Regions from separate parts of the Fervidobacterium islandicum genome, predicted to be linked through region 1. Evidence: riboswitches for the same ligand, from Rfam matches in the RefSeq annotation. Region 1 holds a riboswitch; each other region holds the start of a gene.
What was found. Region 1 has a riboswitch for cobalamin ahead of NA23_RS03900 (ABC transporter substrate-binding protein). Riboswitches for the same ligand answer to the same signal wherever they lie in the genome.
Positions count from the first base shown of each region.

Region 2: linked by a shared signal. The riboswitch ahead of cobT (nicotinate-nucleotide--dimethylbenzimidazole phosphoribosyltransferase) and the one ahead of NA23_RS03900 (ABC transporter substrate-binding protein) in region 1 are both predicted to bind cobalamin.
Region 3: linked by a shared signal. The riboswitch ahead of NA23_RS01825 (ATP-grasp domain-containing protein) and the one ahead of NA23_RS03900 (ABC transporter substrate-binding protein) in region 1 are both predicted to bind cobalamin.

Region 1 is NZ_CP014334.2:825,034-832,636, forward strand. Features, by position in the region: gene NA23_RS03870 (YgiQ family radical SAM protein) at 1-913, opposite strand, end outside; gene NA23_RS03875 (glutamine synthetase family protein) at 910-2,229, opposite strand; gene NA23_RS03880 (hypothetical protein) at 2,365-2,514, shown strand; gene NA23_RS03885 (FeoA family protein) at 2,567-3,103, shown strand; gene feoB (ferrous iron transport protein B) at 3,100-5,001, shown strand; gene NA23_RS03895 (hypothetical protein) at 4,998-5,390, shown strand; cobalamin riboswitch at 5,461-5,631, shown strand; gene NA23_RS03900 (ABC transporter substrate-binding protein) at 5,692-6,600, shown strand; gene NA23_RS03905 (FecCD family ABC transporter permease) at 6,604-7,603, shown strand, end outside.
Region 2 is NZ_CP014334.2:1,771,441-1,779,043, forward strand. Features, by position in the region: gene NA23_RS08520 (alpha/beta fold hydrolase) at 1-455, shown strand, start outside; gene NA23_RS08525 (hypothetical protein) at 500-1,174, shown strand; gene NA23_RS08530 (hypothetical protein) at 1,188-1,883, opposite strand; gene NA23_RS08535 (extracellular solute-binding protein) at 2,022-3,059, opposite strand; cobalamin riboswitch at 3,255-3,423, shown strand; gene cobT (nicotinate-nucleotide--dimethylbenzimidazole phosphoribosyltransferase) at 3,488-4,516, shown strand; gene NA23_RS08545 (bifunctional adenosylcobinamide kinase/adenosylcobinamide-phosphate guanylyltransferase) at 4,513-5,010, shown strand; gene cbiR (cobamide remodeling phosphodiesterase CbiR) at 5,037-5,723, shown strand; gene NA23_RS08555 (adenosylcobinamide-GDP ribazoletransferase) at 5,727-6,479, shown strand; gene NA23_RS08560 (nucleotide-binding protein) at 6,520-7,353, shown strand; gene cbiB (adenosylcobinamide-phosphate synthase CbiB) at 7,350-7,603, shown strand, end outside.
Region 3 is NZ_CP014334.2:384,084-391,686, reverse strand. Features, by position in the region: gene NA23_RS01830 (succinate--CoA ligase subunit alpha) at 1-819, opposite strand, end outside; gene NA23_RS01825 (ATP-grasp domain-containing protein) at 803-1,858, opposite strand; cobalamin riboswitch at 1,920-2,098, opposite strand; gene NA23_RS01820 (thiamine pyrophosphate-dependent enzyme) at 2,330-4,183, shown strand; gene NA23_RS01815 (2-oxoacid:acceptor oxidoreductase family protein) at 4,180-4,761, shown strand; gene NA23_RS01810 (2-oxoacid:acceptor oxidoreductase subunit alpha) at 4,764-6,446, shown strand; gene NA23_RS01805 (thiamine pyrophosphate-dependent enzyme) at 6,448-7,287, shown strand; gene NA23_RS01800 (redoxin domain-containing protein) at 7,284-7,603, shown strand, end outside.

The DNA.
Region 1 (7,603 bases):
TAGCTTTTACTGGTCCTTTGGCAAGATAATAAGGATGGACTCTTCTTGTATATGGCAGTAAATATAACTCATCCAACTCCCTTTGCGTAAGAGGCCAAGCAGGAGGATACTGGATAACATATCTTGTATCGTGCTTTTGAACGAGGACTACGTTTTTAAAAGGTTCTGTGTTTTCAACCATCAAACGGTATGCTTCCGCGTACTTTCTTTTATCATTCACCACTTCCTCGTATGAAGGAAGTTTGATTATGCGTAGATTAACGTTACCCAAACCATTTTCCTCTGATTCCAAAACGTTCAGAGAACTTTTCCAAATGACTGTTCCACGTATATTGTCGAGATCTTTTCCAGAAGCAGTCCTTTGCGCTATTTCTAAAATGGCCCTTTCGCCCATTCCGTAAACCAATATATCCGCTTTTGAATCAAGCAATATGGATTTTCTAACTCTGTCGCTCCACCAATCATAATGTGCGAATCTTCTAAGGCTTGCTTCTATACCTCCAATAACTATCTTTACGTCTTTGAACGCTTGCTTAATCCAATTAACATATTGGATAACAGCTCTATCTGGACGCTTGTTGTTAATACCACCAGGTGTATAATCGTCGGATTTTCTCTTCTTACGTGACGCTGTGTAATTCGCAACCATAGAATCAACGCTCCCTGAGGTAACTCCAAAAAACAAATTTGGTTTTCCGAGTCTTTTTATATCCTCAGGACCCTCAGGCTGAGCAATTATACCGACTTTGTAGCCTCTGCTTTCTAACAACCTTGCGATTAAAGCAGCACCAAAAGACGGGTGGTCTATGTAAGCATCACCCGTCACTAAGATGACATCTAGGCTTTTAAAACCATGAGCTTTCACTTCTTCTTCCGTTGTCGGAAGGAATAGTCCTGTTTCAGAATTTTTCATATGTTCTCGTATTTCCTTCTCTCCCAATCAGTGACACTTGCTGAATATTCCCACCACTCTCTTTCTTTCAATCTCGAGAACTTTTCCCAAACATGCTCGCCAAGAACTTCTCTGACAAGTTTGCTATTCTCTGCTTCAATAAGAGCTTCCTTTAAGTTCGATGGTAACCTATGAATTCCACGTTTTTGCTTTTCACTCTCCGACATCTGATAGATGTTCTCCTCAACAGCAGCAGGTGGTTCTATCTTATTCTCAATGCCATCTAATCCCGCTGCCAAGATTACGGCAAATGCTAAGTAAGGATTACACGATGGATCTGGTGATCTGTACTCGATTCTTGTAGCTTTTCCTCTCGATTTGGGAATTCTAATTAATGCCGTTCTGTTGCCTTTGCTCCATGCTATGTTAACCGGTGCCTCGTAACCAGGAACGAGCCTTTTGTAGCTGTTGACGGTTGGATTTGTTACTGCGGTTATTTCACGTGCGTGTGCGATAAGTCCACCGATAAAGTATTTCATTATCTGAGAAATTCCATCCGGAGCGGTTTCGTCGTAAAAGGCGTTTCTACCGTCGAGTGTAAATAGACTCATATGAACATGCATTCCACTTCCATTAACGCCAAAGAAAGGTTTTGGCATAAACGTTGCGTGAAGATTATTCTTTATAGCAAGCGTTTTAATCACAAGCTTTACCGTCTGAACATTGTCTGCAGCAATTACTGGCTCAGCATACCGGAAATCAACCTCATGTTGCGACGGTGCAACTTCGTGATGTGTGGTTTCAACATCTAATCCCATTTCTTCAAGGTGAACTGAAACTTCCGTTCTTATATGCTCAGCTATATCCACAGGAAGTAAATCAAAATAACTCCCACTATCTAAAAATTCAAAAACTGGCCGATTGTTTTGCCTTGGAAGTATGAAAAATTCAACCTCCGGACCTGCGTAAGGTACAAATCCCATTTTTCGTGCCTTTTCCTCAACCAATTTCAACCTGTACCGTGGGTCACCTTCGAAGGGATGTTCTGGATCACTATAAACATCGCAAATTATTCGTGCGCTTCTGTGTCCATCAAAAGTCCAGGGAAGCATCGCAACAGTTCTCAAATCCGGCTTAAGGTACATATCCGATTCATGCAACCTTGCAAAACCCTCAACGGATGAACCATCGAACATAATTCCACCGTTCAAAGCTCCTTCGAGCTCATCTGCAGGGATTTCTACATTCTTCATCATCCCGTTAATATCAGTGAACTGCAACCTTACGAACCTAACTTGGTTCTCCTCAACAAACCTAAAAAATTCCTCACGAGACATTTCCCTAATAGTACGCATGTAAAACCCCCCACTTCATGTTTTTGATTTCGAAGTTTTTTCAAATGACTTATTTTGGCGAAAGAATGTGCAAGAATAATCATACATGTATTTTAACACTTTTTTGGCTTATCGTCAATGAAAAGTGTTCATAACAGCGTTTATTTGTCATTTATCTATATAGAAAATCTAAAAATCTTCGGTTTTGTTGACATCAAAGAATTCATCAAGTATAATCTTATTGAAAACAATTCTCAACAAGCAAAAAGTATAGGTTGGATAATCTAAATTTGAGAACAAAAAAATGCGAATCTGTCGAATTTTCAGAGAGGTGAGCTTTGTGAAATTGTCTGAAGTCCCCGTTGGTGCAAGTACTGTTGTAAAACACGTTAGAGATTCCGATATATCTCCTAAACTTAGAGCGATAGGAATTCTACCTGGCGTGAAAGTAACTGTAATTAAGAGCGCACCAATGGGTGATCCAAGGATGTACAAGGTCTTCAATAAAATTATCAGTTTAAGACAGTCAGAAGCAGAACTTGTCGAGGTCGACTTACTCACCGATTCGGTATTTCCTCTTTCACATGCTGTTCCCGGCCAATACGTCGTTAATGAAATTGTAGGTGGATTTGGAATCCACAGGTGGCTTTCAAGAATTGGCATAACAAAAGGAACAACAGTAACGCTTTTGCCAAACAGGAAGGTTGTCACCACCCTTGGCACATTCGATATAGGTTTCGGAAAGCTATCGAAAATATTAGTCAAAGCTGTTCATCAAAATCAACAAGGCCAAGTCGATACTCGAAATGGAAATACATCCGAGTATTCTGGAAATTTAAAGAACTTGGAGGATAATACAAAGGGTGATCACAAATGATTATCACCGTGGGATTGCTTGGGAATCCAAACGTTGGAAAGACCAGTTTATTTAACAAGCTGGTTGGTGCACGTCAGTATGTAGCCAACTGGCCGGGTGTCACTGTGAGCCGAATAGAAGGTGCCACTGTTTTTGGTGACTACACACTCCATTTTGTTGACCTACCCGGGGTATATAGTTTGACGGCAACGTCTGTTGACGAGAAAGTTACACGAGATTACTTGATTTTTTCTCCTCCAAACGTGACAGTGGTTATTATAGACAGCATGAGTCCAGAGCAAGGGATATATCTGTTACTGGAAGCTGTTGAATTGGGTTTAAACGTCATTGCCGTATTTAATGCCATCGATGAAGCGAAGAAGAATGGAATAAAGATAGATAAAAACACATTGGAAACGTATTTGCGAGTTCCTGTGGTGCTCACGTCCGCTCATACGGGCGAAGGTATCGAGGAACTCAAAGAAAAAATAATAAGTGTGTTTAAAAAGCAAACAAGACCTCTAATGCTTGATTATGGAAAGGAGATCGAAGAAAAAATAAGGTCACTTGAGCAGTGTGTGACTGAACAATTCAACAAACGCTTTATGGCGGTAAAAATAATCGAAGGTGATAAATTTGCCCATGACTTTGTCAAAAAGGAATGCGCAAATGAGATTTTGAATAGCATATCGCCCGATATGAAAACCGAGATTCCTTTGGTTAAATACCAATACATTTCAAATGTTGTTCAACTGGCTATAAAGAGAAATGAAGAAGTACTTGGTGTCACGGAAGCGCTTGATCACGTTTTAACACATAAGTTTATAGGTATCCCAATATTCATATCACTTATGTATCTTGCATTTAACTTCACATTTAAAGTCTCCGAACCTCTCGTAGGTCTTCTTGAATACCTTTTCGAGAAACTGGCAAATGCCGTGGGTAGTGATACATTACTGACATCGCTAGTATCTCAAGGAATTATAAATGGAGTTGGAAGTGTCTTAGCATTTGTTCCGAGCATATTCGCACTGTTTTTCGCACTTGGTATTATGGAAGAAAGCGGTTATCTCCCACGTATAGCCTTTCTCGTTGATAGGCTCATGTACTCACTCAGACTTACGGGGAGATCATTTATGACACTTCTGTTAGGATTTGGATGTAATGTCAGCACAGTTATGGCAGCTCGCGGACTAGCGGACGAGAGAGAAAGAATAACCACAATACTGGTTTCTCCATTTATAAGCTGTAGTGCAAGAATCCCTGTTTACTTGCTGATTGTTAGCATCGCATTCCCTAACCATAAAGCTGAGGCATTCTTTGCCATATACGTTCTGAGCTTATTACTTACAGCAGTCTCTTCAAGGTTAGTGAACAAATTCATACTCAAAGGCCAGGCGGTTCCACTTGTTATGGAACTACCAAGGTACAGGTTTCCAAAACTTTCAAACGTTTTAACGTACGTCTGGAATAGAGGAAAGCACTTTTTAGAGAAAGCAGGAACGATCATCTTTGTCGCTAGTGTTGTTATTTGGGCGCTTAGTTATTTTCCAGCCAATGGAGATATAGAGAGAAGTTTTGTTGCTACAGTTGGAAAGTTCCTCCAACCTTTATTCGCTCCTTTGGGGTTCTCCTGGCAAATTGTTGCATCCCTTATCTTTGGAGGTGTTGCTAAGGAGGTTATCGTATCGTCACTTTCGCAGTTTTACCAAAATGTAGCAAATATATCAATTGATGCTGTAATAGGTGCAACGTTGATGGTGTTCGTTCTCGGTTATATGCCGTGTTTTGCAACGCTCGCTGCAATCAAAAGCGAGACAAACAGCTGGAAATACACGTTATTGGCCGTGATTTATAGCTTATCCATTTCGTACATCCTATCTCTGATAGTTTACAGCATTGGAAGGGTGATTTTATGAGAAGCCTGAATAAGATTTTAGGATTAGAGCTTTTCCTCTCACTCCTGACATTCTTAATGTACATAATAAGAGGTGATTTCATCTTTTCGCTCGTGATTTTCTCATTCACCTTGATTTTTTTGACTGCCTTTCGAGAATTTGGGAGTACGTCTTACTCTTTTAGAATAGCTCACCTTTATGTTGGTAGTGTGCTTTTCACCATAGCTGCCAGTTATGTTCTCTTGGGATATTTGATTTCATTTGTGAATCTCTTGTTTGGAGAAAGACCGAATGAATTATCACTCTCCGATATAATCCTTCTGATAACAGGAGCATACTCTTTGTTTAACGTATTCTACTTAAGAAAAGTGGGTTTGAAGCCCGGAAATAAAGCCGTTAGAAATTATTAAAGGGGTAAAGTCAGTAAAAATTGTGGTTGTTGATTTTGGATTGTTCGTGTATAATATAGGAAAAAGTCAAATAAACCTCCCTTTGCATGTTTAAGGGAAGTCCGGTGAAAATCCGGCACGGGGCCGCCACCGTGAGCGGGGACGAAACCTGCAGAAAGCCACTGGCTCAGTTGGAGCTGGGAAGGTGCAGGGAGTAGGATGATCCGTGAGTCGGGAGACCTGGCATGCAGAGGAAGGTTGCCATCCACCACGTAGCCTGGGGATGGCGATAAATTTTTGCAAAGAGGGAGGGTGTCTTAGTATGGTGAAGCTTTTGGATTCAGGTTCTTTCAGGAAAGTTGTACTGGCTGTCGTGCTTCTTGCGTCGGTCCTGTCACTTGCGATCGCTGTTGTTGATGACGCTGGAAGGATCGTAAACATTCCGATGCCACCAAGGAGGGTTGTCTCCGCTGCACCAAGCGCAACAAGATACTTACAAGCACTCGGATTAGAAAATCGCATTATAGGTGTCACCGCTTGGGATAGTTATCAGAAGGCAGAAAACATCGGTAATATGGTCCCTCTCAACATTGAAAAGATCTACTCGTTAAGGCCTGATCTCGTTATAATGTTCGGTGGTTTTCAGTTTCCTGAAGTAGAAAAGTTAGAAAAAGCAAAGTTGACAGCTTACGTTCTCAATGCAAACACATTGACCGATATAATAAAGGCTGTTGGACAGTTGGGAGCGATCTTCAACGTTAAAGAGAAAGCCGATAAGCTTGTAAATCAGCTCCGGCAAAAGATGACCGAGATGGGACAAAAAACTTCGAAAATCCCATTGGAAAAAAGACCCACGGTATTTTTCACAATAACTGTTCCAGATGACAAGGTAAAAGAATTGTGGACCGCAGGAACCGGTTCCTATATGAACGAACTAATCGTTATCGCCGGTGGACGAAATATCGCGGCACCTTACAGCGGAAACAATGGATGGTTATCGGTAAGCTGGGAATGGCTCGTAAAAGAAGATCCGGATATCATAATTATTGGCGCATACGGAGATCCAAAGCAAGTTGAACAGGCTGTAAAAAACCATTCAATAATGAAAAGCTTGAAAGCTGTAAAAACTGGGAAAGTCTTTATTGTTGATGGCAGTGAAGTAAGCCAAGCTGCTCCGCATCTTTTCGATTATCTTGAAGTATTCTACAACTTCTTCTACGGAGGTAAGTAATTCTTGCAAAAGCTGATTCGCTGGTTAAAATCGACAGGGAGGTATCTGCTCCCTGTCATTTTTGTTATCGTTTTTTTATTAAACTTATCCTTTGGAACAGTTTACGTAAGTCCGATAAGGTTATTCAAACTAATCGGCGAAGAAACTTCCGAAAGGTACTTAATTTTCAACCTAAGATTGCCGAGAGTTCTCATGGCTACCTTGACAGGCATAGCTCTTTCCTTGGTCGGTAACATATTCCAAGCTATCATGAAAAACCCTCTTGTTGATCCTTATCTTATTGGCACTTCAGCAGGCGCAAGCTTTGGAGCTCTTCTGGCTATATATTTCATTGTGAACTCAATAGCACATGTCAGCATTCCAACGATGAGCTTTATCTTCGCCCTGGTTGCATCTACACTTTCCATTGTTTTAGCAAAAAAAGGAAGCGTCGTTCCAACAGTTCACCTTGTCTTGAGCGGTGTGCTTGTTAGCACATTGTTTTCTGCTGGAAGTATGTTGCTTTTAAACATAGCAAACAAGACACTTGTGAGCGGACATGTATGGCTTTATGGAACATTTTCTGGAATAACGTTTCATGATTTGATAGTACCTTCGATTTCTCTTGGAGTACTTGTACTGCTTTCATTTGCATTGAGCACACGTTTAGATGTGATGACCCTTGGTGAGAAAGAAGCAAAAAGTTTGGGAATCAACGTAGAAGCATTAAAATGGCTCTTCTATCTACTTGGCTCATTTGTTACTGCAGCCTTTGTTTCCAAAACAGGAATCATCGGTTTTGTCGGGCTTATAGTCCCACATATGGCACGTATTGTAGCAGGACCGAAACACAGTAAGAACTTATTGGCCACCATACTCATAGGTGGTATGCTTATGTCCGTCTGTGACACGCTGGCAAGGACGTTACTGAATCCTGTTGAAATACCTGTAGGTATCATCACAGCACTAATAGGTGCTCCGTTCATGTTCTTCTTGCTCAAGTTTAAGAACGGCAGTTTAAAAT
Region 2 (7,603 bases), 950 kb from region 1:
TAACCTCAACCGCTCGTACGGACAAAGTTATGGAAAGCAAAGCTATGAGATGGAAAGATGGCGCAAAAACAAGAAATCCGGAGAGTTTTGTTCACAGCTGGCTTACCGATGTGTACAGCGAAAAGTATATAAATTCCTTCGATAACTTAGTGCAAATCATTTCTTCAAGACTTAATGGCTTTAACTATCGTGGTGCGGAAAGATTAATTGATGCTTTTCTGAACCTGAATAGCTATGACCTTCTCAACAGGATAAAGGATGTAGAATTTCCGTTAGTCGTTGTTTCTGCGGAATTTGACAGAATAAAACCAAAGAGTTTTAGCCAAGAAATACACAATAGTTTGAAAAAGGGAGTGCATATAACCATTCCAGACTCAGGTCATGCGGTCGTTGTCGAAAAGCCAAAGGAAATTGGATGGCTGATTAGGAACTTTGCCTTTGATTTCTGGAAATAGCCTCCTGGCAAATTAGAGAATGGTAGCTTTTTGGAGGGGTGGCAGTGAAAAACGTGTTTAGCTTGATTTTGTTAGTTTTTTTCCTTCCGAATTTGGTTCTATTTGCGCATGCACCTATTGTTTCAAATCTTTCGGGTTCAAACATGGCTGAAGCTATTCCGATAAAGAATATCGATATATCTCAGGTTTTATACAAAGTCTTCAAGGAAGACAACTCTTTTCTCTGGATGACATTTGAAGGCAAGGGAGGAGACGAGTTATACTTCCAAGTAGGCACTCCTAAAGAGGATAAGTACATACAGCTAAGACCAGCTGTCGTAATAATAGGTCCGGGGTTTCCAAAAGTTGATGGTTTGCCATTTGAAATTCCAGCGGAAATGGGAGCAGTTGTTTGCAAATCTAAGGAATCACCAACAGCCTTTTATGAGCCTGTAACCGATACAAATTCGTGGATACATTTAACAAAGAGGATAACTTTGCCGCAGACTGGAAGGTACTATTTGGTGGCGTTTTTTCCACCAGATGGGAAAGCTGGAAATCTATTTGTTGCTGTTGGTACAAAAGAACGATTCACGATGGAGGATATAATTAACGTTTTCAAAATCCTGCCAGAAATAAGAGCTTTCTACGGACTTTCAGGTTTGCCAACATGGATGAATGTTGTTTTGGGAATTTCAATATTCGGATTAGTGATTTTGTTGACCTCTATATTCAGGTGAATGGAGAGTTGATTCATTCTAAGAAAAGAGGGCCGTAAAGGTCTTTTACCAGGTCTTTTAATAGCAATTGTATGTCCTCGCCTTTTTTCTTAAACACCTTCTTTAAGTCAGGATTTATTTCGTTGTTTGGATTTTCCCAAGGTCTGAAACCGCTGTATTTCCTGTATTCACCAGAAATCCAAAGGTACCTGTGCAGATCAAAAACAGAAGTTTTGAAATCAAGCGAGTTCAAAAGCATGTAGAAATCATGGTAGAAATCGCTGTACGTGGCGTATTTCTTGTTGCCCTTAATTTCTTCATGCACATGGTATCCAACCATGCGGGCTATAACGGAATTGTAAATTGGGAACTTTTCGCTTAAGAAAGTATGTGCCAAAACTGAAGTGAAGCTGATGTAGTGCTTTTCCTTCCCTTCGTCACCGTTGTTTTTCAAGACAACAACGGACAATTTGTCTACAAATTCAGGTTCAATAACAATGCCATCTTGTGCGATAAGTTCTGAAATATGATGCGCGACATCGTATACTCGAAAGATATTTGTGTTGTAAAGTGAGTTCACAACCGCAACCTTAACAAGTACAGATTGGACGGTAAAGTCTGGGAAAGTGTTTCTCACCTTCTTTAGTGCTTTTTCAATATTCTGAAGTTCACTGGCTAACTCGTACACCTTAACAGCTGATTCGACCTGTTCTTTAAAAATTTTAATCATCCAACCACCTCTGGAGTGTTTCTGGAGTGTTTTCAGATTCTACTACAATTCTACAATAAGCAGTCTCATTTTGTGCTACCGGACTGAGTATAAAAAACGGGGCTTTTCACAAGCCCCGTTTTAATGTTAGCATTTTGTTCACTTTATTATCTCTTCCCAAGCTTTGTTGTAGAGATCAATGTATTCTCCTATGTAATCTATTATTTCGCAATTTTCTAGTTGATTCAGTGTGTAGAGTGGTTCTACTTGTTGATATTTTGCAGCATCTGTTATAGGAGATGGGATCATTAAATAATCGGAGATTTTTGCAGCAATTTCCGGTCTTAAGATGAAGTCGATAAACTTGTACGCAAGTTCTTTATTCTTGGCATCTTTTAATATAACCATATTATCGATCCAGAGTGTTCCGCCTTCTTTAGGAACGAAGAATTCGAAATTCTCCCGTTCCTCTTCGGGGATGAGCTGGAAGACGTTTTCTGGATAGCCGTGCACGACCCAGAATTCGCCATTTACAACACCTTGCGCATACGTAGTTGCATCGAACTTTACGATGTTTTCTTTCCATTTAAGTATCACTTGTTTAGCTTTTTCTATCTCTTCTGGATTTGTCGTGTTTACAGAATAGCCGAGGTATTTCAACGCTGCTCCGAAGACCTCACGCATATCATCAAGAAGCGTCATCTTGCCTTTTAAATCCGAACGTTCGTATATGCTCCAGGATTTTTCGTAGTCTTTGAGATATTTCTTATTAACTATTAAGCCAGTAGTTCCCATCATGTAAGGCACGGAATACTCGTGGTTTGGATCGTACGTTGTTTTCGCTAATACAAGCGGGTCAATGTTCTTGAAGTTTGGGACTTTGTTCAAGTCGAGCTTTTCTAACAGCCCTTCGTTTATCATCATCTTCACGTGATCACCAGAAGGAAAGACGATATCGTACCCAGTTCCGCCCGCTTTGATTTTTGCGAACATCTCTTCGTTCGAAGCGTAGGTGTCGTAGATGATCTTGCAGTTGTACTCCTTTTCAAATTGTTCAATTACTTCTTCTGGAATGTAATCCGCCCAATTGTAAATGCGAAGTGTGGACTGTTTATTACACGAGCCCAAGAGAGTAATCAAAAGCAAAAATAACACTCCTACGAGTACTAAATCAAATACACGTTTTAGAGCCTTCATCTCCACCTCAACCTCCTTTTTTCTGTAATAATGCTTCACTTTTCAATTATAACACGAAGTACTTTCAAGTATAACTTATCATTCATCCTTCCCGATGATAAAAGAGAGATTTTTCTTGTTTTTTGGACAACATATGATGAAAAAAGAACTTTGTCTTTCCACATATATGTGATAGAATAATAAAAATGAAAAATGAATAGATTCAGCCTGCATGATGCCGGGAACTTCGGTGAAAGTCCGAGGCTGCCCAGCAACCGTGAGTGGGGACGAAATTCGCATCTATGCCACTGGCCGTTTGGCTGGGAAGGCGCGAAGAGTAGGACGATCCACAAGCCGGGAGACCGATCTTGCAGGTATGCAATTCCCAATGACTCGGGTCATTTGGGAAGCTTTTTGTTTATTCTTAAGAAAAAAGGGGGACTTGCGTTATGGATGTTAGTATCAGAGAACAGATTATTTCACGTTTAAACAACCTCACAAAACCTGTTGGAAGTCTTGGTTATTTGGAAGAAATCGCTTTGAAGATGGGGATTATCCAAAACAAAGTCATTCCGGACCTGCCTAAAGATAAGCGTGTTTACGTCTTTGCTTCGGATCATGGGGTAGTTCAAAACGGCGTTTCCGCATATCCAAAAGAGGTTACCTATCAGATGGTTCTCAATTTCCTAAACGGTGGTGCGGCGATAAACGTCTTTGGAAGACACGTAGGAGCGGATGTTTACGTAGTCGATGCGGGTGTGGATGGAGATTTTGACATCGCTCACCCGAAATTCATAAACGCAAAAGTTGGATACGGCACAGCGGATTTCACAAAAGGACCAGCAATGACGATAGAACAAGCAAATACTAGCTTGGAACTCGGGCGAAAGATAGCACGAAACGCAATTAAGGAAGGTGCTGATCTGCTTGTGGTAGGTGATATGGGGATAGGGAATACTACCACCGCCACCGCAATCGCTGCTGCTTTCGGTTTTTCGATTGATGAAATTCTCGATATTGGCACTCCTCTTGACAGTGAAGGTTTAGAAAGAAAAAAACAAGCGGTAGTAAGAGCTTTGGAAGTTAATAATCCAAAAAAAGAAGATCCAATCGATATCCTTCACAAAGTCGGAGGATTTTGCATGGGTGAGATGGCTGGTTTCATTCTCGAAGCTACAGAGCACAAGATCCCTGTGATTGTGGACGGTTTTCCCACAACGGCAGGCTTGCTAATTGCATGGAAGATGAACCCAAAAGTGACTGGTTTTGTCTTCGCTGGCCACAAATCGATGGTAAAGGGGCACAAAATATTGCTCGATGAAATGGGACTCAGGCCTATACTCGACCTTGATATGAGGCTTGGCGAGGGAACTGGGGCCGCACTCTCCATCTTTCTAATCGAGGCTGCTATCAAGATGATAAGAGAGATGGCAACATTTGAGAGTGCAGGTGTTTCTAAAGGTAGTGATAACATTTGATACTCGTTACAGGTGGAATTAAGTCAGGCAAAAGTACAGTTGCATTGAATAAAGCTTTAAAATACCAAACCCGTGCGTTTTTGGCAACGGGTGTACCGTTCGATGAGGAGATGAAAGAGCGTATAAGAAGACACCAAGAGGAAAGAAGAAACCTTTTTGATACGTACGAAGAGCCCGTGGAAGTAAGTCGAGTCTTGCGAACAATAGACGGAAGGTACGACGTTGTTGTCTTTGAGTGCCTCACAACTTACCTCGGTAACCTTTACTATTACGAAGTGAACGTACAAGAGCACCTTGGGAAATTCATTGAAACTCTCGCTTCCATGAGAACGGAAGTTATTATTGTTACGAACGAAGTTGGCTGGGGAATAATACCGGAAAACAAATTAGCCAGGGAATTTGCGGAAACACTCGGCAAAACGAATGCAAAGTTAGCTAAACTTGCAAGCGAAGTTTACCTTGTTGTGGCCGGGATAGAAATCAGAATTAAGTAAAAAATCTGCCTACAGGAGATGGGCTCGTGCATACAAATTTGGAAAAACAACTTATCGGTACAACATCGTGGATAATACCGGGTACCTACTACGAAAATGTCGAATACATAACTCGCAACTTCAGAACAATTCAGTTTGTCGAATTACTCGTCTACACTTGGGACGAAGATACGTTCAATTTGCTTGAAAAAGAGAAAGACTATCTCTTTGAGATCGCAAGGCAAACGGGTATAAAATACACCGCACATCTGCCAACTGATTCACTTTCGAATGTTTTCGAAGCTTTCAAATACCTCGAAAACAACTTTGAAATCGAAAACTACGTCGTGCATCCTTTTGAAGAATTTGACACTGGGGATTTTGAAAGCAAAGAACTCCAATTATTGTTAAATCATCCAAAGATAAGCGTTGAGAATCTCAAAGAGCACTACTTTAAACATTCCAGAACGGTTTTTGACACCGGACATTGCTTTTTGGGAATACCAGTTGACCAAGAATTTTTGAACAACGTTGTCGAGATCCACATGATGGGAGTCAATGGTGATAAAGACCACGAAGTGCTTGATTTTGCAACACTTGAAAAAGTACACGAATTGCTTTCTGACACGTTATTCAAAACCAGATATTTGTGTTTTGAGATATTCGATGCTGAAAAACTCGAAGAATCCTTGAAGATTTGGAACGAATTCAAAGACAACAGATGGGGAGTTTAAATCATGGAAGAGAAGCCAAAATTGTATGATTTCGTCTCAGACCTTGCCTTGTCTTTGTCCTTTATTTCCAGAATACCGGTGAAAATTAAAAACTTAGACAGCTGGGAAGCGAGAATAAAGCGTGTTCCCATATACTTCCCCGCCGTCGGGTACATTCCCGGGCTTATTTACGGGCTTGGCAATTTTCTTTCAAAACAGTTCAGCGATTTCAAACTGCCGATTTTGTTCCTTTCAACTGCGTTGGGATTTTACTTTTTTGATCTATTCCACTTCGATGGATTACTCGATATGCTTGATGGTTTTTTGAACCAATCGAACAAAGAAAGACGCCTTGAGATAATGTCCAAAGGTAACGTTGGCCCATTCGCTGTTTTTTACGGCACGCTTTATGTCATACTTTTTTACGAACTTTTACCCACTCTGAATTGGTATCACTTCATCTTCGCTTCGGTTTTCGGAAGGTACGCTATGGATGTGCTCCTTGTCTTTTCAAAACCAGCGAAATCAACAGGACTCGGTGCAGTGCTATTTCCCTATGAAAAGTTTTATACTCTTTATGCCTCTATGTTCCTCACTCCGCTGATATTCACCAACTATATTGCATTCTTAGTTAGCTTTTCTTTATCTTGGCTTGTGGGATTTGCAGTCTCTAAGATCTCTGAGAAGAAGATAGGTGGAATCACCGGAGATGTGCTCGGTGGTACGTGCTTGATTGCTCAGATGGTTGTTCTATTGGCAGGGTATGTTTTTAAATGAGTGCATTTGAATTTCGATAGGGGGCTTGACTGTGCATCTGATGGTCCTTGGTACGATGTCGAATGTTGGAAAATCAACGTTAGCGATGGTACTCTGCAGATACTTTACAAAGAAAGGTCTTGATGTTGTTCCGTTTAAATCTCAGAATATTTCAAGAAAGTTTATACCGGTAAACAACGGCAGGATAGCCACCGCTCAGTACCTGCAGGCTCTTTCATGTGAGAAAGAGCCATCGGTGGAGTACAATCCAATCTTACTAATTCCCGAAAATAATGGTGTAGAAGTTTACTTCACGGGAGAATTCATCGGTCACCTGGGTTCTGAAAAATACATGTACGAATCAAAAGAGAGATTACTTGCCAAAGTGTTAGAAATTCTTAAAAATCTATCCGAAAACCACGACTTAGTGATCATCGAAGGAGCTGGAGCCGCAATCGAGCCAAATTTGAAGGATACTGAGATCGTGAATATGCGTATTGCAACAAGTGTTGCTGCAAACGTCATACTCATTGCCGACATCTCAAAAGGTGGAGCCTTCGCACAGGTTGTGGGGACTTTAGAATTAATGAGCCCAGATGAAAGAAAACTTGTCAAAGGATTTTTATTCAACAAATTTTTCGGTGACAAGTCGCTACTAAAAGACGCGCCAAACGAGCTTGCTAAGAAATATTCGATCGAATATTTCGGCACAATACCTTATTTTGAAAACAAAATCCCAGACGAAGATGTGATTGATACAAAGCAAGGCGAGTTTAATTTGGAGAACAAGAAGGCTTTGATGGAAGAGATAGATAGGATCACAGAGTTCGTGGTAGACCAGATCGATATTTCAAAAATCGAAAAGATAGTGTACGAGGAGTTATCAATGAAATGAGTCCTTCGTCAGATAAAGTGTATGTTTTTCTTTTCGCAGTAACAATAGACTTACTTTTTGGGGAGTATCCTTCCAAGTTACATCCTGTCGTCTACATGGGATTTGTCGGAAAGTTGTTCGACAAAGTTACGCAGCAAAAAAAGAATGCTCTCAGGTTCATAGCTGGAGCTTTTGCTTTGGTGGTTGAGATATTCTTTTTCGGCGCTATTGCAGTGGTTGTTTTACATTTTAGAAAGGTTGAATCGTCGAC
Region 3 (7,603 bases), 440 kb from region 1:
CGGGAACTTCACCACCCGAACACCGAGATTTTTCAAATAGTTCTCTTTAAAAGAAATCTTACCCCTGTCGCCTTCTATAATCGCACCCGCATGTCCCATTCTCTTACCTTCCGGTGCGTGCCTTCCTGCAAAGAATGCCACTATGTTTTTAGGTTCAAAACCTATTTTCAAAGCATGTTCAACACCCCTTATCTCGTCTTCCCCACCAATTTCTCCAATAAGCAGTACCTTATCGTAACCCATCGATTTCAGCACTTCGAACGCTTCGGCAACATTTGTACCAACTATGGGATCCCCACCCAACCCAAGTGCGATTGAGACACCTGGACCTTCGGAAAGGTGCTTTGCTGTTTCATACATCAAAGTTCCACTGCGGGAAATGATGGCAACTGAACCTGGTGCAAAGTACTTTTCTGGCATTATTCCGACTTTGAACCTTTCTTTAGGATGAATTACACCAGGACAGTTTGGACCTATAAGAATTACTCCTTTGCTCTTTGCTATACTAACCATCCTTATTGAATCATGAATCGGAACGTGTTCGGTGATTACAACGATCTTTTTCACCCCGTTTTCAACAGCATCGTTGAAAGCTTCAAGTACGTACTGGGCAGGAACGAAAAATATTGCTGTGTCAATATGGTCAGGAAATTGCGAGAGGCTTTGGTAAACTCTTACCTTTTCAATTTCTCTTACTAACCGATTCTTACTCACAACACAGTTAACCTTTGTGCCGTATTCAATCATCTTTTTTAAATGAAAACTACCGTACCTTCCAGTCCCACCGTACACACAAACTCTGTCATTTGCTGAGAACATGGACCATCCCACCTTTTCTTAAACTCTCGATGAGTTCTTTCATATCGCTCACAGTTGGGATGTTATATCCTTCAAGCATTTTCCTTGCGAGCAATTCGTTGTTACCGGAAAGCCTGATAAGTAAAGTAAAATCAGGATTTTGCTTCTTAAAATTTATAATTCCCTTGGCTATTTCAACACAATCAGTAATTCCACCGAATATGTTAAGAACGGCACAATTCGTAATTTCCTTAACTTTATTCAAAGCGTTGTAAACACTCTCAGCAGTTGCTCCACCACCTATGTCACAGAAATTCGCTGGTCTAAATCCATGCTCAACGAGGGCATCAAGTGTCGCCATTACAATCCCAGCACCGCAACCGATAACACCAACACCACCTTCGTGTAATTTGACAAACGAACTTTCCGGCATCTCTTCATCTAACCATAGCTGTCTGAACAGAGCACTATCGTCTACGTGGAATACGGCATCAAGCGCTATAAATTCACCATCCTTTACAACGAACGGATTAATCTCAAGAAGCGTTAAATCGTATCTTACGAATACATCTTTCAACTTGAGAATCAGCTTTCTTAACTCCGCAGGGAAATCCTCTGGATTGTTGCTTTTTATAATCCTATCTGGATACTTTTGCGAATATTCTTCTACATCTATCCCGCCTTCCGGTGCAAAAACGATAACGATATCTCTGATGTTCCTATCGATTGAAATAGAAAGGTACATTTCTTTTTCGTGCGGGATAAATTCTTCCACGAGAACCCCATAAGGTCTTTCCCCTTTGATTTCCATCTGGGAGATTTTGACAATTTCTTCGAAAGACTCTTCTAAGTTTTTGACGATTTTAACTCCACCAGCTTTCATGCGCCCACCGACGAGTACCTGCGCTTTCAAAACCTGTGGAAATCCAAGCAGGGAAAGTCTTTCAGAAAAGCCACTCAAGTTTTCTAAGATATCTTCCCTTGTTATCAAAACACCGCTTGGTATCCTGACGCCTTCCGCTTTCAGAACCCGTTTTGCCAAATACTCGTGCACCTTCATCTCATCAACCTCCCCTTTAAAAATTCAAAGAAAAATTCCCCCAAAAATCTGCGGTTTTTGGGGTGCCCATCCCTTAAAGGCAGGTCTCCCGACTCGTGTATCATCCTACTCCCTGCGCCTTCCCAGCTTTGCAGCCAGTGGCATATTGCAGGTTTCGTCCACACTCACGGTGGCCCGACCGTCCCGGATTTTCACCGGAGTTCCCTTTTAAGCTTACGCACCTTTAAGGGTAGGGGATATTCATTTTTCAACTATATCATAATTGAAAACACACTCTGTTTCAAGAAAGAAAAAATCGTCCAAAGTTATCTGCATGGTTAATTAGATATACCTTTCACCTTTTTTCTTCATTATACACCTTTTTGCTAACTTTCGATTTCTGAAAAATTTCGTGTAAAATTCATATCTGTACAAAGTCTACTCTTTTATGATATAATAAGTTAAACCTAATTTACTTTAGGAGGTGGGCGAATGAAGAGCTTAGGGGAGGTTTTGATACAACGAGGTCCATTTTCCGAGATAGTTATTGGTAATTCTGCAATTGTTCGGGCAATGCTTGAAAGTGGTGTTAAAGTGGTCACCTCGTATCCTGGCTCTCCCACGCCAGAAATAGCGGAAGCGATCAATTCTATACCTAAAGACAAAAATCCTCTTTACTTTGAATTTTCAACAAACGAGAAAGTAGCACTCGAATTGGCATTTGGAGCGGCGGTGAATGGATATACATCGTGCGTGTTCTTTAAAAGTGTAGGAATGAACGTTGTTGCGGATTCGTTTGTCCAGCTCAGTATGATGGAAATTCCCGGCGGGATGGTAATTGTAACCGGCGATGATCCAGGAGCGAACAGTTCACAAAACGAACAGGACAACAGGCACTACGCAAGGCTCTCATACACACCTATCTTCGAACCGAAGGATGCGCAGGAAGTCTATGAGATGTTCAAAAAGGCTGTGGAATACTCAAGAAAGCTGCGTTCTCCCGTTGTTCTTCGCTTGACAACCCACACCGCACACTTTAAACAGAAGGTCAGTTTTGGAGTTTACGAACCATCCCCAACTGGTGAACCTCTCTTCGATCCAAACGCCAACGGACCTTACATCCCAATAGCGCAGAACGTACCTGTAATGAAAAGAAGGGCACTTGAGAAACTCCTAAGGTGGCAGGAGATATCTGAAAATTACGCTTTCTTGCAAGGTAATGGGAGCGACGTTGGTATCATAACCGCTGGGCTTCCTTATCTTTCGTTACTGGATGTTCTTGGTGAAAGCGCAAAGAAGGTTGATATATTAAGGCTGGGAATGGTTTACCCACTCCCCAGAAAAGCGATTTCGGAATTTCTCAGAAAGCACAAGGTAGTGAAAATCCTTGAAGAACTCGATAATTTTATAGAAGAAAAGGTGAAAGCCATCGCCTATGAGGAAAGAATTGACGTCGAGATAGTTGGGAAAACCGATATTGAGGACTGGATAGGTGAATACACGCCTGAGAAGGTTTACTCTGTTATGTCCAAATTCTCACCTGAGCTGGTAAGGAAAGTTGAAAAGCCAGTAAAGTTCGTTCGTGTTGTCAACCGCCCACCTCAGCTTTGTCCAGGCTGCGGTCACAGGCCGGTCTTTTACGTTTTATCGAAACTTTTAAGGGAGAAGGATATTTCTGTGGCGGATATAGGTTGTCATACGCTGGGATTTTTGGAGCCGTACAAGGTTGGTCAAATCCTGCTGTCCATGGGGCATTCAACCGGTACTGCTTCCGGTTTGAGTATGTTCAATAAAGATAGGAAAGTTGTGGCATTCCTTGGTGATTCAACGTTCTTCCACGCCGGATTGCCTGGAATTATCAACGCTGTCTTTAACAAACACAACTTTACACTCGTTGTGATGGAGAACGGAACAACGGCGATGACAGGCCATCAAGACCATCCTGGAAAAGCTATTAAAATAAGGCAGATACTTGAAGCCATAGGGGTTAAACACATCTGGGAAGTTGACACGTACCAGCAAGATAAACTCGAAGAAATCCTAAAGACTGCGCTCGAAACACCGGAATTCAACGTGGTAATAGCCAAGCATCCATGTATGTTGAAATTCACAAGGGAAAGGCGGAGAAAAGGCATTATAAAAGTACCGCAGATGAAGGTAACGAACAGATGCACACTAGCTGGTGTTTGTATCACGAAATTCGCATGTCCTTCGTTCCAAAGAGCCGATGATGGAAGCATCTTTGTTCACGAAGACCTATGCATCGGTGATGGTTCTTGTATGGTTGTCTGTCCATCAGGCGCTTTGGAATTTGAAAAGATTGAAACAGGTGGTGGTGCAAAATGACGAAATTCACTGCGTTCAATATCTTTTTAATCGGTGTCGGTGGTCAAGGTATCGGATTGTTGAGCGAGATACTTATCCGTGCGATAGATTACAGTGGTCAAAGGTGTATCGGTGTTGACACGCATGGTTTAGCACAAAGAGGAGGCGTTGTTTCGTCGCATATTAAGATTGGCGATGTAAATTCTCCGCTCGTTCTACCGGGCGATGTGAATTTAGCACTCGCACTTGAAAGACACGAAGCCGCTCGTGCTCTGAACTATCTGAAAGATAATGGAATACTTGTCTATTACAACACATCCTGGCAACCACTACCAGTGAGGCTTGGTAAAGAACCAGAGATAAAAGAGGAAGAAATCGAAAGCACAGCAAGGCAGAGGAATATATCAGTTTTCAAAGTCAAATACGCTCTTCCCGATTCAAGAATGCAGAACATCGCATTACTCGGTGTTGTTGCGAAAAATAACTTAGTTCCCGGTGTAGAACCAAAACACTATTTGATGGCAATGGAGGATCTAATGAGTGAACGCGTCTATAGTGCAAACAAAGAAATTTTTGAGAGTATTTTGGAGGCGAGATAGTTATGGAAAAGAAAAGCGAGATTTCGATTGTATTGAGTGGTGCCGCAGGGCAAGGTATTCAAGCGGTTGAGCATATTCTGACAAGAGTTGCAAAAGATTCTGGATTTCATGTGTTTGCAACAAAAGAGTACATGTCACGAGTTCGAGGAGGTAACAACTCAACCGAGATACGTATCTCTTCCCAACCAGTGAAAGCCTACGTCGATAGAATAGACATTCTCGTACCGCTAAACGACAACGCCATAGAGAGGTTAAGAAGCCGTATCACAGATGAAACGCTCATTCTTGGTGAAAAGAGGTATGTAGAGAAGGAAAAGAACTCGATAGGTCTGATGCTTGAGGAAATCGCTGAGAGTTTTGGGAACAAGATATACGAAAACTCTGTAGCGATAGGTGTTCTCGCAGGGATTATAAACGCCGATGAGAATGCACTGGTGAACAACATAAGGGCTTATTTTTTAAAGAAATCAGAAGAGGTCGTTAAGGCGAACATCAACGCGGCACTCAAAGGATATGAAATAGGGAAGTCATTTGGCCTAAAGTTCGAAATCACCCCTTCCGAGGAAGTCAAAAAGCAATATCTTTTAAACGGCTCCGAAGCTGTTGCAAAAGGTGCAATAGCTGGCGGCTGCAATTTCATATCATCCTATCCAATGTCGCCTGCAACAACGGTCTTTACGGAACTCTCGAGGCTTTCACGACAACATGGGATTCTTGTGGACCAAGCAGAGGACGAGATTGCCGCAGCAAACATGGCAATAGCCGCTTGGTACGCTGGAGCAAGGGCGATGGTTTCGACATCCGGTGGAGGATTCGCATTAATGACAGAAGCTATTAGCTTGTCAGGTATGATCGAAACACCCATCGTTGTTCACCTCGGCCAAAGACCTGGACCAGCAACCGGGCTGCCAACAAGAACAGAACAAGGTGATTTGAACTTAGTGCTGTACGCTGGGCATGGTGATTTCCCGAGGATTATCTATGCACCTGGGAATTTGTGCGAGGCGTATGAACTTGGTGCAAGAGCGTTCAACATGGCTGATAAATACCAAGTCCCAGTCTTCGTACTCACAGACCAGTACTTCCTCGATTCCTTCTACAATGTAGACGAAATGCCGCAAGCGAAGATAGAACGGTACATAATTAAAACAGACGAAAATTACAAGCGATACGCATTAACCGATGATGGCATATCACCGCGTGGAATTCCAGGATACGGAAAGGGATTGGTGAGAGTTGATAGTGATGAACATGACGAATATGGACACATAACAGAAAGTGCTGAGGTAAGAAGGAAAATGGTGGAAAAACGTTTGAAGAAGATGGAGAAAATACTCCAGGACGCTGTGCCACCGAAACTTTTCGGAAGTGAAGATTACAAATACTTAATCGTCACGTGGGGTTCTACTCAACTGATTGTAAGAGAAGCTCTCGAACGGCTCGGAAAAAAAGACGTCGCAATGCTCCACTTTTCTCAAGTCTATCCGGTACCTCCAATTGCGGAGAATTACTTTAAAAAAGCAGAGAAGATTATATTCCTTGAACAAAACGCAATAGGTCAGTTTGCTAACTTGATAAAACTAACGTTCGACGGTGTAGATACGCGCAGAAGAATCTTGAAATACGACGGATTCCCATTCTCTGTCGAGCAAGTTGTTGAAGCGATTTCCAAGGAGGTTGAGTAATATGAGTAGTGCGTTTGATCCAAAGATATACGATATACCGGATGCAGATATCGCATGGTGTCCAGGTTGCGGGAATTTTGGAATAATCAACGAATTGAAAACAGCACTTGCACAGCTTCAGCTTGATCCAACCCAAGTTGTTCTGGTTTCAGGTATAGGTCAAGCTGCAAAGATGCCGCAGTATGTTAAAGCCAACATGTTCAACGGCTTACATGGAAGATCACTGCCGGCAGCTGTTGCTATCAAGATGGTCAATCCAAACCTTGTTGTCATCGCAGAAAGTGGAGATGGATGTACGTACGGTGAAGGTGGTAATCATTTTATACATACAATAAGGAAGAATCCGGATATAACAAATATCGTCCACGATAACCAAATATACGGATTAACAAAAGGACAGGCCTCACCAACGACCGCTCGCGGCCAAGTAACAACACTCCAGTTCGATGGAGTAATGGTTGATCCATTCAATCCCATTGCTGTTGCCGTTGCACTCGATGCTTCTTTTGTTGCCCGAAGCTTTTCGGGAAATTTCCAACTGACAGTTGAACTCATCAAGATGGCAATTAAGCACAAAGGTTACGCACTCATCGATATACTCCAACCGTGCGTGACGTTCAACAAAGTGAACACTTACCAGTGGTACAGAGAAAACACATATCTGCTACCGGACAGTTATGATCCAACCGATAGGCAAGCTGCGTTTAAGATTGCAACAGATAATTCTAAGCTCGCACTGGGGGTTATATACGTAAACCCGAACAAACCTGTGTACGAAGAGCAACTTGCTCCATACGAAAACGATAAAACACCTGTTGCATTGAGGGGGTTGGAGGTATGATTCAATCACGTTTCAGACTCATTCCCCAATTCGTTCTGAAAGATGAGGACGGAAACGATTTTTCTTGGAAGAACCTTTTGGGAAGGTACACAGTGGTGTATTTCTATCCAAAGGCAAATACTCCCGGGTGCACATTGGAAGGTTTAGACTTCACAAAGTTAATCGATGAATTCAACGGCAATGTTGTAGGTATCTCACCTGATGACTGCAAAGCTATCGCCAGCTTTAAATCGAAGAAAGGTCTAAAGGTAAAATTGCTGTCAGATCCGGACAAAGCAGTAGCAGAGCAATTCGGAGTTGTAAAGGACGGCAAGCT